DNA from 4 places in the Bradyrhizobium sp. USDA 4503 genome. Region 4 is predicted to be linked to each of the others. Evidence: riboswitches for the same ligand, from Rfam matches in the RefSeq annotation. Region 4 holds a riboswitch; each other region holds the start of a gene.

Region 1 (4,046 bases), 4.6 Mb from region 4:
ACACGCCATGAGCATCAAAGCCCCTCTCACGCAATGCATCGATCAATGCATCGACCGGCGCCGTATCGCCGGCCGCGAGGTAGGAACGATAAAACGTCACCAGCACGCGCGGCCGGCCGTCCGGTGCCGGCAACGCCGTGATGGCACCGCGCCGGGAATCGTAGACGCCGATCTCGGGAAGATCGATCTCGCCGACCACCGGCCCGGCATAGAGTCCGGACGCCAGCGCCAGTTGCGCGATCACGGCCTGCGCGGCAACCGGGCCGCCCTTGTCGCACAGCACCTTCAGACGGCGCAGCGTCGAGACCGGCAAGGTCGAGAATTCATCGAGCCGCAAATCGTCGCGGCCATCCGCCGGCAGCACGACCAGGGCGATGCCGCGCTCCTTCGCCAGCCGATGCACCGCGGCCAGCCCGTATGACCAATAGGGCTCGCCGCCGATCAGCCGCACCAGAATGCCGCGGGCGTGCGAGAGCGTCCGCTCGATATAGGTATCGACCGACAGCGGATGGCGCAGCTCCGCGAGATTGGCGAGCCGCAGCGACGGCAGCGCAGCACGGCCGCGCCGCCAGCCGGCCGCGAAGGCAGCAAGATCGCTGTCGGAAAACGACAACACCACGAGATCGGCCGGATCCTGGCCGAGGTCCCTTGGCGTCGCGGTCTCCTCAAGGCCGCGACTCTCGCGGAAGACGACGTGCATCAGACACCAAGCCGTGCCCTGATCGCGGCTTCATCGATGTCGGCATGTTCGCCGATCACGACGAGCTTCGACTGCCGTGCCCGGGCACCCCAGGGCATGTCGAACTGATGCCGCACCCGCTCGCCGACCGATTGCACCAACAGCCGCATCGGCTTGCCTTCGACCGCGATGTAGCCCTTGGCGCGCAGCACGTTCTGCTCGCGCGCCAGCCCCTTGATCGAGGCGACCAGCGCGTCGACATCCGAAACTTCCGGAAGATCGATCACGACGGAATTGAAATCGTCGTGCTCGTGTTCCTCCTCGCCATCGTGATGCGACGGCCGCGCCGCGAGATCGCTTTCCGCCGCCGCCCCGAGCCCGAGGATCACGCGCGCGTCGATCGTGCCGTCGACGACGGGCAACATCGGCACCTCGCGCGGCATCTCGGCCGCGATCACCGCTTTCGCTGCCTTGATCCCCTCCGCCCCGGCGAGATCCGCCTTGGTCAGCAGCACGATATCGGCACAGGCGATCTGGTCCTCGAACACTTCCGACAGCGGCGTCTCGTGGTCGAGATTGTCGTCCGCTGCACGCTGCGCATCCACCGCGGCCGGATCAGGCGCAAAACGGCCGGCGGCGACGGCCTCGGCGTCGGCTAGCGCGATCACGCCGTCGACCGTGATCCGCGAACGGATCTCCGGCCAGTCGAACGCTTTCAGCAGCGGCTTCGGCAGCGCGAGCCCGGAAGTTTCGATCACGATGTGATCGGGCTTCACGTTCCGCGCCAGCAACTGCTCCATCGCCGGGATGAAATCGTCGGCGACGGTGCAGCAGATGCAGCCATTGGCGAGCTCGACGATGTTCTCGGCCGGACAATTGGCGTCGGCGCACGACTTCAGGATGTCGCCGTCGACGCCTTCGCTGCCGAATTCGTTGACCAGTACCGCGAGCTTCTTGCCGTTGGCATTGCGGATCAGATGCTGGATCAGTGTCGTCTTGCCGGAGCCGAGAAAGCCGGTCACGACGGTGACCGGAATTTTGGCGAGCGTGGTCATTCTGCGGCCTCCGGCACGACGGGAAGAGGTGGAATGCGGGCGAGCGATTGCTTGCGGAAGATTTCCGGACGGCTGCGCCACGGCACGATGCCGTCGGGCGCCGCCGCATAGGCGGAGGCACCGGCGATCACATCCGCGGCATTATCAGCGGACAGTCGGCCGTAGACATAGGACCAGCGCCCCGGCGCGCTGAGCGCGACCGAGCAACCCTGGCTGCAGGCCGACAGGCATGCGACGGGAACCAGATTGACGTCATCAGGCACGCCGGCCTCGACAAGCGCGGCATGCAGGCGTGCACCGGGCGCGAGCTCACCTTCCGCCGGCGTCTGGCCGGCGCGGCAGGTGATGCAGACATGAAGTGTAACGCTCATCGCCCTTCCTGGATTGACAGCGGGAAGCGATGAGGCACACGAACCGATTTTGGATAGGTTCGTTCCCCGTCGCGGAACACCCCGTCCGCCGGTTTCACAACATGCTGCGTTGGCAGGTCTCCCGGCTTGCGGAGCAGGTTTTACCCTTCGATGCCCACCTTCCCGACTCCGTATGGAATCAGTGGCTTGGGCATCTCTCCGGTCACGGTCGCGGGGGCGGCTGCGCTTCGGGCCCGATTTAGCGGAGCCCTATCGCATTCCCTCTTCGCCTGTCGTAGGACAGGAACCAACGCAGGACCACCATTCGTCCAAGCCTCGCACTTGTCAAGCCGAAGGAATGTGATGACTTCTGATGGAAAGGACGCTGAAGACGGCGCCGTCGGCACCGATCTTTCGCCGGATGCGCGCCACGCGGACAAGATGGCGAAAAAGAAGGCCGCCCGCGACCGCATCATGGCGACCAAGAGCGGTGAAAAGGGCCTGATCATCGTTCATACCGGCGCCGGCAAAGGAAAATCGTCCTCCGCGTTCGGCATGATCGTGCGCTGTGTGGCGCACGGCTTTCCCTGCGCCGTGGTGCAGTTCATCAAGGGCGCCTGGGATACCGGCGAGCGCCGCCTGCTCACCGGGCATTTCGGCGATCTCTGTCAATTTCACGCCATGGGCGAAGGCTTTACCTGGGAGACGCAGGATCGCGCCCGCGACATCGCGGCAGCGCAAGCCGGCTGGGAAAAGGCCAAGCAGCTGATCGCAGACCCGAGCCTGCGCATGGTCGTGCTCGACGAGATCAACATCGCGCTACGCTACGACTACCTCGCGATCGCCGATGTCGTCGACTTCCTGACCACGTCGAAGCCGCCGATGACCCATGTCGTGCTCACCGGGCGCAACGCCAAGGAGGAGCTGATCGAGATTGCCGATCTCGTCACCGAGATGACGCTGGTAAAGCATCCGTTCCGCTCCGGCATCAAGGCCCAGCCGGGCGTCGAGTTCTGACGGGCATCACGATGGCGCGCGCATTGATGATCCAGGGAGCCGGCTCGGACGTGGGCAAATCGCTCATCGTCGCCGGCCTCGCCCGCGCCGCCAGACGGCGCGGCCTGCGCGTGCTGCCGTTCAAGCCGCAGAACATGTCGAACAACGCCGCCGTGACCGTCGATGGCGGCGAGATCGGCCGCGCGCAGGCGTTGCAGGCGCTCGCCGCCGGCGTCGAGCCGCACACCGACATGAACCCGGTGCTGCTGAAGCCCGAGACCGATGTCGGCGCCCAGGTCATCGTGCACGGCAAACGGATCGCCACCGCACGCGCGCGCGAATATGCCGGCATGAAACCATCGCTGATGGGCGCGGTGCTGGAGAGTTTTGCGCGCCTGAAGCAGCGCGCCGATCTGGTGCTGGTCGAGGGCGCCGGCAGTCCCGCCGAGGTCAACTTACGCAAAGCCGATATCGCCAATATGGGATTTGCGCGCAAAGCAGACGTGCCCGTGGTGCTGGTCGGCGACATCGACCGCGGCGGCGTGATCGCGCAGCTCGTCGGCATCAAGACGGTGATCGACCCTGATGATGCCGCGATGATCCAGGGCTTTGTCATCAACAAATTCCGCGGCGATCCGACATTGTTCGACGACGGCTATCGCCTGATCGAAGAACGCACGGCGTGGCGCGGCTTTGGCGTGCTGCCCTGGTTCGTCCGCGCCGGCGAACTTCCGGCCGAAGATGCGCTCGGGCTCGGCGAGGCGCGCAAGCCCGGCCAGTGCAAGATCGCGTTCCTTGCGCTGTCGCGGATTGCCAATTTCGACGACCTCGATCCGCTGAAGCTCGAGCCCGGCGTCGATCTCGTGATGGTACGTCCGGGCGAAGCCATCCCGGGTGATGCGAAGCTCGTCATCCTGCCCGGCTCGAAATCGACCCGCGGCGATCTCGCCTTCCTGCGCGCGCAGG
Region 2 (4,046 bases), 360 kb from region 4:
GACGCTCTCCGACAGTGCCTCGACGGGCGCGCCTTGCGCTGCCAGCCGCCCCTCCGCGAGCACCAGCACATGATCGGCAAAGCGCGCGGCGAGTCCCAGGTCATGCGTCACCACGATCACCAGCACACCGGCATCGGCGACGTTGCGCAGCTTCTGCATCACGTCGATCTGGTGGCGTGGATCGAGCGAGGCGGTCGGCTCGTCGGCGAGGATCACCGGCGCCTCCACCGCGAGCACCCGGGCCAGCGCGACGCGGCTGCGCTCGCCGCCGGAGAGTTCGGTGACGCGGCGATCGCTGAACTCAGTGACGTCGACCGCCTGCATCGCGCGCAGCACCGCCTCCATATCCGTCTGCGACAGCCGCGCCGGATCGGTCGCGCCGTGCGGATAGCGGCCGAGCGCGACGATGTCGCGCGCCGGCAGCGGCCAGTGCACCATGTGCCCCTGCGGCAGGTAGGCAAAACGTTTCGCACGCTCGCGCAGCGGCAGCGACGCCAGCGGATCGCCGCCGATCCGGATCTCGCCGCCCGACGGAATCAGCCCGGAGAGTGCGCGCAGCAGCGTGGTCTTGCCGGCGCCGTTCGGCCCGACCAGCGCGACCAGATGGCCCGATGGCAACGACAGCGAGACATCGTGCAGCACCTTGCGGCTGCCGAGCGAGGCATTGAGAGCGGCGGCGGAGAGCAGCGTCATGCCACGCCTCCGCCGAGCGCGCGGCGTTCGCGCATGATCAGATAGAGGAAGAACGGCACGCCGATGATCGAGGTCAGCACGCCGACCTTGATGTCGGAGGTCGAGGGAATGATGCGCACCGCGATGTCGGCCGCGAGCAGCAACGCCGAGCCGGTGAGCGCACTGGGCACCAAGAGCCGCGCCGGATCGTGACCGATCACGGGACGCATCAGATGCGGCGCAACCAGGCCGATGAAGCCGATCGTGCCGGTGACTGCGACCGCGCCGCCGACGCCAAGCGCCACGCCCGTGATCACGAAGAGCCGCAACCGCCCGACGTCGACGCCGAGGCTCTGCGCCGCCTCCTCGCCAAGCGTCAGCGCGCGGAAGGCGCTCGCCTGGCTGAGCAGGATGGCGGCGCCCGCGACGATGAAGGGCAGCGCCAGCGCCACGTGCTGGAAGCTGCGGTCCTCCAGCGAGCCGAGCAGCCAGAACGCGATCTCCAGCACCACAAACGGATTGCTCGAGAGATTCATCACCAGTGCGGTCGCGGCTCCCGCAAAGCTCGAGATCGCGAGCCCAGCGAGGATCAGGATCAACAGCCCGGCATTGCGGCCGGCGATCGCAAGCAGCGCGAACACCGAGCCGAAGGCGGCGATGATCGCCACCACCGGCAGCGCGTAGGAGCGCACATCGGCGAGGCCCAGCGCGATCACCAGCACCGCGCCGAACGCCGCCGATTGCGGCGCGCCGAATAGCGACGGCGAGGCCAGCGGATTGCGCAGCAGCCCTTGCAGCGCCGCACCGGACAGCCCGAGAATGCCGCCGATCGCAAATGCCAGGATGGTGCGCGGCAGGCGGATCTCGCGCACGATCACCTGCGCCACATCGCTGCCGCCGCCGAACAGCGCCTCGATCACCGCGAGCGGCGACAGCCGCACCGGCCCGATGCCGAGCGAGAACACACACAGCAGGACCACGAGCGCGAGCAGCGCCGCCGTGGCGCCCCACCGGCGCCGCGCCGCGACCTCGGCCGCCAAGGCAAAATCCTGCGCGCTCATCGGATCCATGCTCTTACAGCGATCGCCGTGGCAGACAAGCGACACTCGACAAAAACCGTGGCCGCGCGGCCGCCGCCCGACTTCCGCCGGATTGACTTTGCTACCCGGCCGAACCCTAGATGAACATGACGGTTCTTTCATGAGATGAAAAGGGAATGCGGTACGGGGAAACTTCCCCAACGCCGCGGCTGCCCCCGCAACTGTATGCGGTGAATCCTTCGTCACAGGCCACTGGGAATCTCGGTCCTGGGAAGGCGACGAAGGGTAACGACCCGCGAGCCAGGAGACCTGCCGTCAGCCGTGGTCACACGCGATGCTGCCGGTCGGGGAGTACAGGCATGAGCTTCACCTGATGCTGTGAGCACGATGGTGAGACTGGTTCGCGGTGACGTGCCACTGACGTTGCCGAGGCCTTGCTTATGTTCTCCTTCCCTTTCCATCGGCGGCGCCGCGCGCTTCTGCTCGCGTCGACGATGATCGCGCCGGCGATCCTTGTCTCCGCAGCGCGGGCGCAGCAGGCACCCGCTCCCGATCAGCTGCCGGCGATCGAAGTCACCAAGCCGGGCGACCAGAACGTCACGCGCGCCAGGCCGGCCGCTGACGAAGCGCCGGCGCCGCGACGCCCGGCGCCGGGCACCTCGCAAGGCAACAATACAGGCAGCGGAGCCGGATCGGGCACGACAGGGACCGGCGTGGCCACCGGAACGGGCGGCACCGGCGGCCGCCAGTTCGCCGGCATTGTCGGCTCCTCCTCGGCCGTGATCACCGCCGACGACATCGCGCATTCGCCGGTGCAGTCGTTACCCGAGATCCTCGCGCAGGTGCCGGGCGTGCAGCTGCAAACGCCCTATGGCGGACCGAACGGCGCCAAGACGTCGGTCGACCTGCGCGGCTTCGGCGCATTCGCGACCGACAATACCCTTTTCCTGCTCAACGGCCGCCGCCTCAACGACGTCGACAAGGCCGGCTTCGACCTCACCACGATTCCGCTCGATTCGATCGAGCGCATCGAGATCACGCGCGGCAACAGCGGCGCGGTGCTCTACGGCGACAACGCGGTGGGCGGCGTCGTCAACATCATCACCAAGACCGGCGTCGGCGGCCCGCCGACGACGATGCGGGCCGAGGCCGGAGTTGGCTCGTTCAACACCCGCATGGCCGCGGTCTCCGCGGCGCTCAATTCCGGCCCGTGGTCCACCTCGTTCTACGGCAACGGCATCAAGTCGGACGGCTACCGCGTCAACAATGCGCTCGACCAGCGCAACGCCGTCGGCAACATCAACTACACGACGCCTGATCTCACCGCCTTCCTGACCGTCACCGGCAGCGACCAGAAGCTCGGCCTACCCGGCGGACGGCTGGTCGATCCGTCGATCGGCGTGAACGAGCTGCTCACCGATCGCCGCGGCGCCGCGACGCCCTTCGACTATGCCAACCAGCAGACCGCCAGCGTCACCGCCGGCTTCACCAAGACGCTGATGAACGGCGTCGACCTCATCGTCGACGGCGGCTGGCGGCAGCGCGAGACGCAGAGCGGCTTCTTCGGCACGATGCCGACCATCAGCTTCGCTTCGACCTACAATGATGCCGCGCTGCAGACCTGGTCGCTGACGCCGCGGCTCAGCGTCAAGAATGTGATGCTGGGCATGCCGTCGACAATCCTGACCGGCATCGACTATTACGATTCGACCTTCCGCGAGGCGCGCGGCGCCTATCAGGGCGTCGACCCGTTCCACATCTACAATATCGAGCAGCAGAGCGTGGCCGGCTATTGGCAACATACGCTGGGCCTGTTGCCAACGACCGACATCTCCTACGGCGCGCGCGTCCAGAATACCAGCATCTCGGCGCGCGATCGCTACGACCCGAATGCGCCGTTCGCGTTCGACACGCAGGCGGCACCGCTCGACAGCAACGAGACGCAATACGCCCTGCATGTCGGCGCCGAGCATCGCCTGACCGACACCTTCTCGGTGTTCGGCCGCGCGGCGCGCGCGTTCCGCACGCCCGATGTCGACGAGCGCGTCGCATCCGGACCGTCGTTCGATCCGCTGACCTTCGCCCCGATCCCGCAGAATTTCCAGCTCAAGACCCAGACATCGCAGGACGTCGAGGGCGGCTTCCGGGTCAAGACCAACCTGTTTCAGGTCCAGACCAGCGTCTATCTGATGGATCTCGAGAACGAGATCCATTTCAACCCGGTGCTGTTCTTCAACACCAACCTCGACCCCACCCGCCGCTATGGCTCGGAAACCAGTGCCTCGCTCAAGTTCAGCGATACGGTGACCCTGCGCGGCGGCATGGCGATCACCC
Region 3 (4,046 bases), 3.5 Mb from region 4:
GCGCGGTCGTCACAAAGTTGAAATTGACCGGATTATGCAGAAAGCGAAGATTTGCGTTTTTTTCGCCATCGGTGGCTTCACTGGCGATCAGCGAAAGCGCGAGGGCGCGCCAGCCCAATTCGATCGGCTTTGCATACGGAGACGCAACCTCAATCTTCCCATCGGTCCCGATCTTCCAGGTAATAACGTAGTGTTCGTCTGATTTATTATCGTGATGCCTGGTCCAAGAAAGATATACGTATTCAGTTCCGTCAATTCCTTCGGCAACTCCCCAGTTTCCAGGGACGAACTGCGCCACTTTCGAAACGTTGGAGACAATATGTTCTATTGTCTCACCGTCTTGCGCTCGCCACGTTGACTTGACTCTTTCGACGAGAGCGCTCTCGTCCGCGCGCACACTATTGCTCGTCGCAGCCAGGCCAACCAGGCAGATTAGCGATTGACAGAGACTAAACCAAAGCACACCTCTTGCAGATATTTTCTTCATAACCGCCGGACCATCTGGTTCTCATCCGCACGTTGATTCCAAGCGGGCGCCTTCAATGTTATGCGCGATTGAAAGAAGTTAGCGGCAACGTGACGCGGGCGCCCGCTGATGTCCCGCGCGAGCAGGCGCTGTCCCCTCTATGTCACGCGCCGCTAACTTCAGTGGGCCAGCCACAGCCTCAATTTGCTGTGCTGGACCAGCCCAGGAGGAGAAGCCCGGGCAATTGAGGGTTTGCATTCTTCGTGCCAGGAAATAACCGGCAATTCGCGCTGGATTCCTGTTGTCTTTGTCGACTTTCCGACCTGCGCTCGTTCCAATGTTCCCATTCTGCTGATCGGCCTTGGTGTTCTTTCTCCTCGCACCGGACGAAGCGCAGGCGAACGCTCGCTGCCAAGTTCCTGATGACAATCGGGAACGCTTTTGTCGCCATTGATCGCTCGGCGATGGGGCGCTGCGGAAGTGCCCTAGCAGCCTCAGCCGGGTTCACTTGCACTTGATGTCCGCGGAGTTGCGAAGCCGATCCTCAGCGCCGGGATCTGGAATCGGCGGCAGTGCAGGGTCTTCAGACAGGCCAATGATACGACGTCGTGCGTTGGGCCTTACGCAGGCGCGGTGATACTCATCGGCTGTGATCGATCGGTCGTGTCGTTCCTCTTCATGATTGGAGAAGCTACGCTTCCATCCGGTCGTGTCGAGCCGCAAGCAGGCAACGATGGAGTCGCACTAGCTTCGCCTTGAAGTGCTCAACAGGCTCAGAGCATCTGTCTAAGGGTTCGGCTTATGAACGGCCGTCCGCAAGGCTGGCACAGCGATGATGCCGAGGGCACGCCAAATAGCCATTCTCATTGCGAGAGCCTCCCCTGCCTCTGTTGAGGCGGATCGGTATGCGTGCTCAACCATTATCGCCAAGGCAGACCGTGAGACTCTTATCGTGGTCGAAGTGATTGGTCATTCATGTAGCCGATGTGGCGGCATCAACGTAAGGGATTGATCTGATAGGTTGACGGTAGAGGCATCTTGCCGATAATCCAAGTCGTCGAGGTTCTCCGGTCGCGCTTGATCCGGAGCTAAGAGGGAAGCCGGTGAAATGCCGGCGCTGCCCCCGCAACTGTGAGCGGCGAGCCGCTGTCCAACAAAGTCACTGAAGCCCGTGCGGCTTCGGGAAGGCCGGGCAGCAGCGATGACCCGCAAGCCAGGAGACCTGCCTCGACAATATACACGTCCACGGGCGGGGTGTCCCGGTGGTGCGCCAAGCAGTCGCCGCTCGAGCGATCCTGCCTGCGTCCGCCATGGCCTTTGCCCCCAAATATGGGGTTAACGCTATGTCTCTTCTCTCCCTTCCGGTTGCCACGCTCGGAACGCCACGGATCGGTCCAAGGCGCGAGCTCAAACGCGCGCTCGAAAGCTACTGGTCCGGCGCAATCAGCGAACAGCGATTGCTCGAGGATGCAGCTGGCCTGCGTGCCGCAAACTGGGCTCGCCAAAACTCCCTCGGTGTCACTGTCATTCCGTCGAACGATTTCTCGTTGTACGACCAGGTGCTCGACACCAGTGTCATGGTTGGTGCTATTCCGGAAATCTACGCCTCGAAAACCGAACCGGTTTCGCTCAAGACTTACTTCGACATGGCCCGCGGTTCGCAATGCGACCGGCAGGATGCGAGTTGCGGTCACGGATCGCGCGGATTTGGCGCTCCCGCGCAGGAGATGACCAAGTGGTTCGACACCAACTACCACTACATGGTTCCGGAATTTCATCGGGGACAGACGTTCCGCCTGTCCTCTCGCAAGCCTGTCGAGGAGTATGAGGAAGCCAAGGCCCTTGGGTTTCAGACCCGCCCTGTCCTGATCGGGCCGGTCACATTCCTAAAGCTTGGCAAGAGTGCTGATCCTGCGTTCCAGCCACTGTCGCTCCTGGATGACCTCATACCGGTCTATATCGAGGTTCTGCAGGAACTAGCCAAGCGGGGGGCAAACTGGGTTCAGTTCGACGAGCCCTGCCTGGTCCTTGATCTGGATGAGGATTCGCGAAAATCTTTGCTGCACGCCTATGACCGGCTCACCACGGAGGCCCCGGACGTCAAGATCATGGTCGCCAGCTATTTTGGCGATCTCGGCGACAATCTGGATACCGCCTTGAACATGCCCGTTGCCGGACTGCATGTGGATCTAGTTCGCGCGCCGAAGCTATTGGAGCGGATTATTGCCGCCTGCCGGCGCGATCTCGTCATGTCGCTTGGTGTCATCGACGGACGAAATGTGTGGCGGTCGGATCTGTCGGGGCTCCACCAGCAGCTGGATCCCGCCATTGCGAAGCTAGGCAGGGACCGTGTCCAGATCGCCCCATCCTGCTCGCTGCTTCATGTGCCGGTCGATGTTGAACTCGAGACCGGGCTTGATTCCGATGTTAAGAGCTGGCTTGCTTTCTCGGTTCAGAAGATGCGTGAGCTTGCGATCCTGGCGCGAGCGCTCGCAGGTGACCAGAACGTTGCGGAAGCTCTTGCGGAATCGCAACGTGCCGCGACCGTCCGCCGAACATCACCGAAGATCTGTGATGCCAATCTCGCTGTGCGGATGAGGGCTATCGACCAAGCCATGCGCCGGCGCGCCAGCCCATTTCTCCGTCGTGCCGAAATCCAACGCAAGCGCTTCGCACTACCGGCTTTTCCTACCACGACCATCGGATCGTTCCCGCAGACCGCAGAGGTCCGTAATGCCCGTGCGGCACATGCGCGAGGCGCGATGAGCGACGAGCAATATGACAAATTCCTTAAGGAGGAGACCGCGCGCGCTATACGTTGGCAAGAGGAAATCGGTCTGGACGTTCTCGTACACGGCGAGTTTGAACGCAATGATATGGTGCAGTACTTCGGCGAGCAACTTGCCGGCTTCGCATTTACCAGGAACGGCTGGGTGCAATCCTATGGTTCGCGTTGTGTCCGGCCACCGATCTTGTTCGGTGATGTCTTGCGGCCCAAGCCGATCACCGTCAACTGGTGGCGCTACGCGCAATCACTGACCAATAAGCCGGTGAAGGCAATGTTGACCGGACCAGTAACGATATTGAACTGGTCGTTTGTTCGCGACGATATTCCAAGAGGCGAGGTCTGCCGCCAGATTGCGCTCGCGATCCGAGACGAAGTCCGCGATCTCGAGACAGCCGGTGCGACCATGATTCAGATCGACGAAGCTGCACTCCGCGAAGGATTACCTTTGCGTCGATCGGAGTGGGCGGCCTATCTTGAGTGGGCCGGGGATAGCTTCCGCATCTGCTCATCGGGCGTCGCTGATCGAACGCAGATTCATACGCATATGTGCTACTCGGAGTTCAATGACATCATCGATGCGATTGCTGCAATGGACGCGGATGTCATCTCGATCGAAACGTCGCGCTCGAAGATGGAACTGCTCGACGCGTTCAGGAACTACAAATATCCAAACCAAATCGGGCCGGGCGTGTACGACATCCATTCTCCGCGCGTTCCCGAGGTAGGGGAAATGAAGGAACTGATGGCGTTGGCCCGGAAGCGGTTGCAGGATTCGCAGCTCTGGGTCAATCC
Region 4 (4,046 bases):
CCTATCCCTACGGCACCGGCTCGACCGTGCTGGCGGCGACCTTCTTCAGCGATCCGAAATTCGAGGAGCGCAACGGCCTCGGCTACGATTCGGTGCAGCGCGTGACCGACGGTCACCGCTTCGGCAGCCGCGAGGAATTGCTGGCGGCACAGGCCGAAGAGCCCTCGACCTTGGTGCTGTGGCATGTGCTCGACATCGAGAACAACGCGCATCATCGCGATCTGCTCGATATGGCGGTGCTGTATCCGGGCGGCGCGATCGCCTCCGACGCGATGCCGTGGACGCTGTCGGACGGCCGCCCCTACAGCGGCGACGCCTGGCCGCTGCCCGACGATGCCACCTCGCATCCGCGCTCGGCCGGCTGCTTCACCCGCTTCATCCGTGAATGGGTGCGCGAGCGCAAGAAAGTGTCGCTGCTCGAGGGCATCCGCAAATGCGCGCTGATCCCGGCCGAGATCCTGTCGGCGAGCACGCCGGCGATGCGGGCCAAGGGCCGGCTGCAGGTCGGCGCCGACGCCGATGTTGTGGTGTTCGACTACGAGACGCTGAGCGATCGCGCGACCTTCTCGGCGATGAATCGTCCGGCGGAGGGCGTGCGGCATCTCGTGGTCAGCGGCCAGCCGCTGATCAGCGATGGTGTGCTCGATGTCGCGGCGCGTCCCGGCCGGCCGGTGCGCCGGCCTATCACGGGGGGCTGAGGTGCCGGTCCCGATCCTGCTGGTCGCGGGCTTCCTCGGGGCGGGCAAGACCACGGTCGTCAACCATCTGCTGGCGCATGCGCAAGGGCGGCGCATCGCCGCCGTGGTCAACGATTTCGGTGCGATCAATATCGACGCCGAGCTGATCGCCGGCGCCAGCGACGGCGTGGTCAGCCTGAGCAATGGCTGCATCTGCTGCACGCTGGAGGGCGCCCTGCTGCGCACGCTCGCCACGTTGCTGCGGCGTGATCCGCGTCCCGAATTCATCGTGATCGAGACCAGCGGGATCGCCGATCCCGCCGACATCGTGCGCAACCTGATGGATCCCGTGATCTGGAAGGAGGCGCCGCTGGAGACCGTGCTGTGCGTGGTCGACGCGACGCAGCCTGCGGCGATGCTGAACGATGCGCTGCTGCGCTCGCAGCTCCGGGCGGCGGATGTGGTGGCGCTGAGCAAGGTCGATCTGACTGACGCCGCTGCGTGCGCCGCGATCCGCGACGCCGTGCGCGCGGTGCGTCCGGCGGCCGTGGTGGTCGATGCCTTGCATGGCGAGGTGCCGGCCGCGCTGCTGTTCCCAGCGGACCTCGATCATGTGTCGGCGCCGCGCGAGACCGCGCCGCGACGGCCGTCGTCCGATCGCTTCGACACGCTGAGCTGGACCTCGGAGCGGCCCGTCGTGCTGCCGCGCTTGCAGCAGGCGATCGGCAGACTGGCGCCGAAGCTGGCGCGGGCGAAGGGATTGTTCGAGACGGTGGAGCAGCCCGGGCGGCTGACCGTGCTTCACCTCGCCGGCGGCCGCGCGACCTTGGCTGCGGGCGGCGTGCCGTCGCCCGGCGTGCCGCGCACGCGCATCGTGTTCATCGCCGAGATGGGTGCGCTGTCGCGCGCGGAGATTGATGAGGTGATGCAGGGATGCGTCGAGGCTCAGTGACGCGAACCTACGTTTCCCGTCATACTGAGGTGCGAGGGAAGCGGCGTCTCGAAGGATGAATCGGCCACCAGCCGGGCCGTGCATCCTTCGAGACGCGCGTGCCGCGCTCCTCAGGATGACGGGTTGCCTTTCGGCGTCAGCCCTCGACGTCGCTGTGTCATCGCCGCAGCAGCATCTCGCAAAGCATGTGTGCGACAATCGCATCGAATTGACAGCCTTGCCGGCACCACCTATCGTTTTTGCCGACGGTTCCCTTCGGGGATCAAAAGGGAATGCGGTGCGAGGGTAACCCCAATGCCGCAGCTGTCCCCGCAACTGTAAACGGCGAGCCTTTCGTCAATTTTGCCACTGGGCCATCGGCCCGGGAAGGCGTCGACAGGCGATGACCCGTGAGCCAGGAGACCTGCCGTCAGTCGTGGTCACACGCGAGTACATCGGGCGGGGGCGTCCTGGTGGGATCGGAGCACTGCCTTTTTTGGCAATGCGCCAGTCCACGTTCGCGGTGACGTGCCACGTTACCGCGAGTCCTTTTCATGTCTCCGTCCTCTCCCGTTGCGCGCAAATGGCGCCTCGGTCTTCTCTGCTCCCTGTCATCATTGTTGTTGCCGGTCGAAGGCTCGGCACAAACGCCGCCACCAACCAGACTCGATCCGATTGAGGTCGCGCCTTCCGCTGCGGCAAAGCCGAAGCCTGCGGCGCGCAGCCGTGACATGACCGCTGCGGCGCGGCCACGGCCGAGGCCTGCAACAGCCGGCAACGCCCCGCGCGTCGCGGCGTCGGGCGTACCGGGATCGGCATCGCCGACGCTCAATGCCACCACGCAGGGCGGCACCGGCAGTCGTCTCAACCTGACGCCGCTGCAGACGCCGGCCAGCGTCGAGATCATCACGGCGCAGACCATCGCTGAACGCGGCCAGCATAATGTGCTCGATGCCGTCACCCAGGACGCGGCCGGGTTCGTCGCAACGCCGGCGCCAGGCAATGGCGGCCTGTCGTTCAGCACCCGCGGCTTTGCCGGCAGCAACTCGGTGATGACGCTGTATGACGGCACGCGCTTCTATATCGGCTCCGGCACGCTGACGTTCCCCTATGACACCTGGTCGACGCAGCGCATCGAAGTGCTGCGCGGCCCGGCCTCGGTGCTGTACGGCGAAGGCGCGATCGGCGGCGTCATCAACGTGATTCCGAAGAAGCCGCAGAGCACGCCCTATAACGAGGCCGAGGTTTCGCTCGACAGCAACATGACGCGGCGGCTCTCGGTGGACAGCACCGGTCCGATCAATCCCAATGTGTCGTACCGCATCAACGCCACCGGCAACATGTCGGACAGCTGGGTCGATCGCGACAAGACCTCGAACGCGGTGGTCTCCGCTGCCGTGCGGGTGCAGGCGTCGGACAATCTCGCCTTCACGCTCTCGGAAGATTACGGCGATCGCAGCCCGTCGCGCTATTTCGGCACGCCGCTGATCAACGGCGCGATCCAGGACGCGCTGCGTTTCAAGAACTACAATGCAGCGGACAGCGCGATCCGCTATCAGGACAGCTGGACCCGGTTCAAGACCGAGTGGGACGTCGCCGACGGCATCAAGGTCAACAACACGCTGTATTACCTGACCAGCGAGCGGCACTGGCGCGACATCGAGAACCACACCTGGAATCCGAAGACCCAGCTGATCGATCGCACGAGCTATATCGAGATCTTCCACGACCAGAAGCAGCTCGGCAACCGGATGGATACGACCTTCAGCGGCCACGTGTTCGGCCTTGCGAACCAGGTCGTCGCCGGGTTCGACGTCAACCGGATCGACTTCACCCATACCAACAACTCGCCCTATGGCGGCGCGTCGTCGGTCAATCCTTATGTGTTCGATCCCGGATCGTTCTTCGCCACGACGACGGCGACCACGCCGGGCTTCAACGCGATCGTCAATCAATACGCGCTGTTCGCCGAGGATCGGCTCTCGCTGACCGATCAGTTGTCGCTGGTGACCGGGGTCAGGTATGATCGCCCCGGAGTGGACCGCACCGACTACAAGACGCCGGCAAACAGTTTTGAGACGACGCTATCGGGCACTAGCTGGCGCGCGGGCCTCGTTTACGAGCCGATCAAGAACCTCGCGTTCTATGGCCAGTACGCGGTCGGCGTCGATCCGGTCAGCAATCTGATCTCACTGTCGACCACGCAGAAGACATTCCAGCTTGCGACCGGCAAGCAGACCGAGATCGGGGTCAAGCAGTCGTTCTGGGGCGGCCGCGGCGAGTGGACGCTGGCCGCCTACGAGATCGTCAAGACCGGGCTCACGATTCCCGATCCCGGCAACCCTACCGGCGGCGTGGCATTGCAGATCGGCCAGCAATCATCCCGCGGGGTCGAAGGATCGATCGGGCTCGCGCTGAACGACGGCTGGCGCGTCGAC

The links. A riboswitch is a leader RNA that binds a small molecule or an ion and turns the genes downstream of it on or off. The one in region 4 is predicted to bind cobalamin.
Region 1: linked by a shared signal. The riboswitch ahead of ACVMIH_RS01345 (DUF1636 family protein) and the one ahead of ACVMIH_RS23405 (TonB-dependent receptor) in region 4 are both predicted to bind cobalamin.
Region 2: linked by a shared signal. The riboswitch ahead of ACVMIH_RS25105 (TonB-dependent receptor) and the one ahead of ACVMIH_RS23405 (TonB-dependent receptor) in region 4 are both predicted to bind cobalamin.
Region 3: linked by a shared signal. The riboswitch ahead of metE (5-methyltetrahydropteroyltriglutamate--homocysteine S-methyltransferase) and the one ahead of ACVMIH_RS23405 (TonB-dependent receptor) in region 4 are both predicted to bind cobalamin.

Annotation. Positions count from the first base shown of each region.
Region 1 is NZ_JBSRXS010000001.1:283,535-287,580, reverse strand. It holds gene cobN (cobaltochelatase subunit CobN) at 1-700, opposite strand, end outside; gene cobW (cobalamin biosynthesis protein CobW) at 700-1,734, opposite strand; gene ACVMIH_RS01345 (DUF1636 family protein) at 1,731-2,105, opposite strand; cobalamin riboswitch at 2,200-2,411, opposite strand; gene cobO (cob(I)yrinic acid a,c-diamide adenosyltransferase) at 2,448-3,101, shown strand; gene ACVMIH_RS01335 (cobyric acid synthase) at 3,113-4,046, shown strand, end outside.
Region 2 is NZ_JBSRXS010000001.1:5,207,208-5,211,253, forward strand. It holds gene ACVMIH_RS25095 (ABC transporter ATP-binding protein) at 1-693, opposite strand, end outside; gene ACVMIH_RS25100 (FecCD family ABC transporter permease) at 690-1,733, opposite strand; cobalamin riboswitch at 1,846-2,043, shown strand; gene ACVMIH_RS25105 (TonB-dependent receptor) at 2,153-4,046, shown strand, end outside.
Region 3 is NZ_JBSRXS010000001.1:8,309,107-8,313,152, forward strand. It holds gene ACVMIH_RS39125 (nodulate formation efficiency C protein) at 1-298, opposite strand, end outside; cobalamin riboswitch at 1,510-1,710, shown strand; gene metE (5-methyltetrahydropteroyltriglutamate--homocysteine S-methyltransferase) at 1,810-4,046, shown strand, end outside.
Region 4 is NZ_JBSRXS010000001.1:4,850,204-4,854,249, reverse strand. It holds partial or broken gene ACVMIH_RS23415 (amidohydrolase family protein) at 1-698, shown strand, start outside; gene ACVMIH_RS23410 (CobW family GTP-binding protein) at 700-1,629, shown strand; cobalamin riboswitch at 1,859-2,054, shown strand; gene ACVMIH_RS23405 (TonB-dependent receptor) at 2,163-4,046, shown strand, end outside.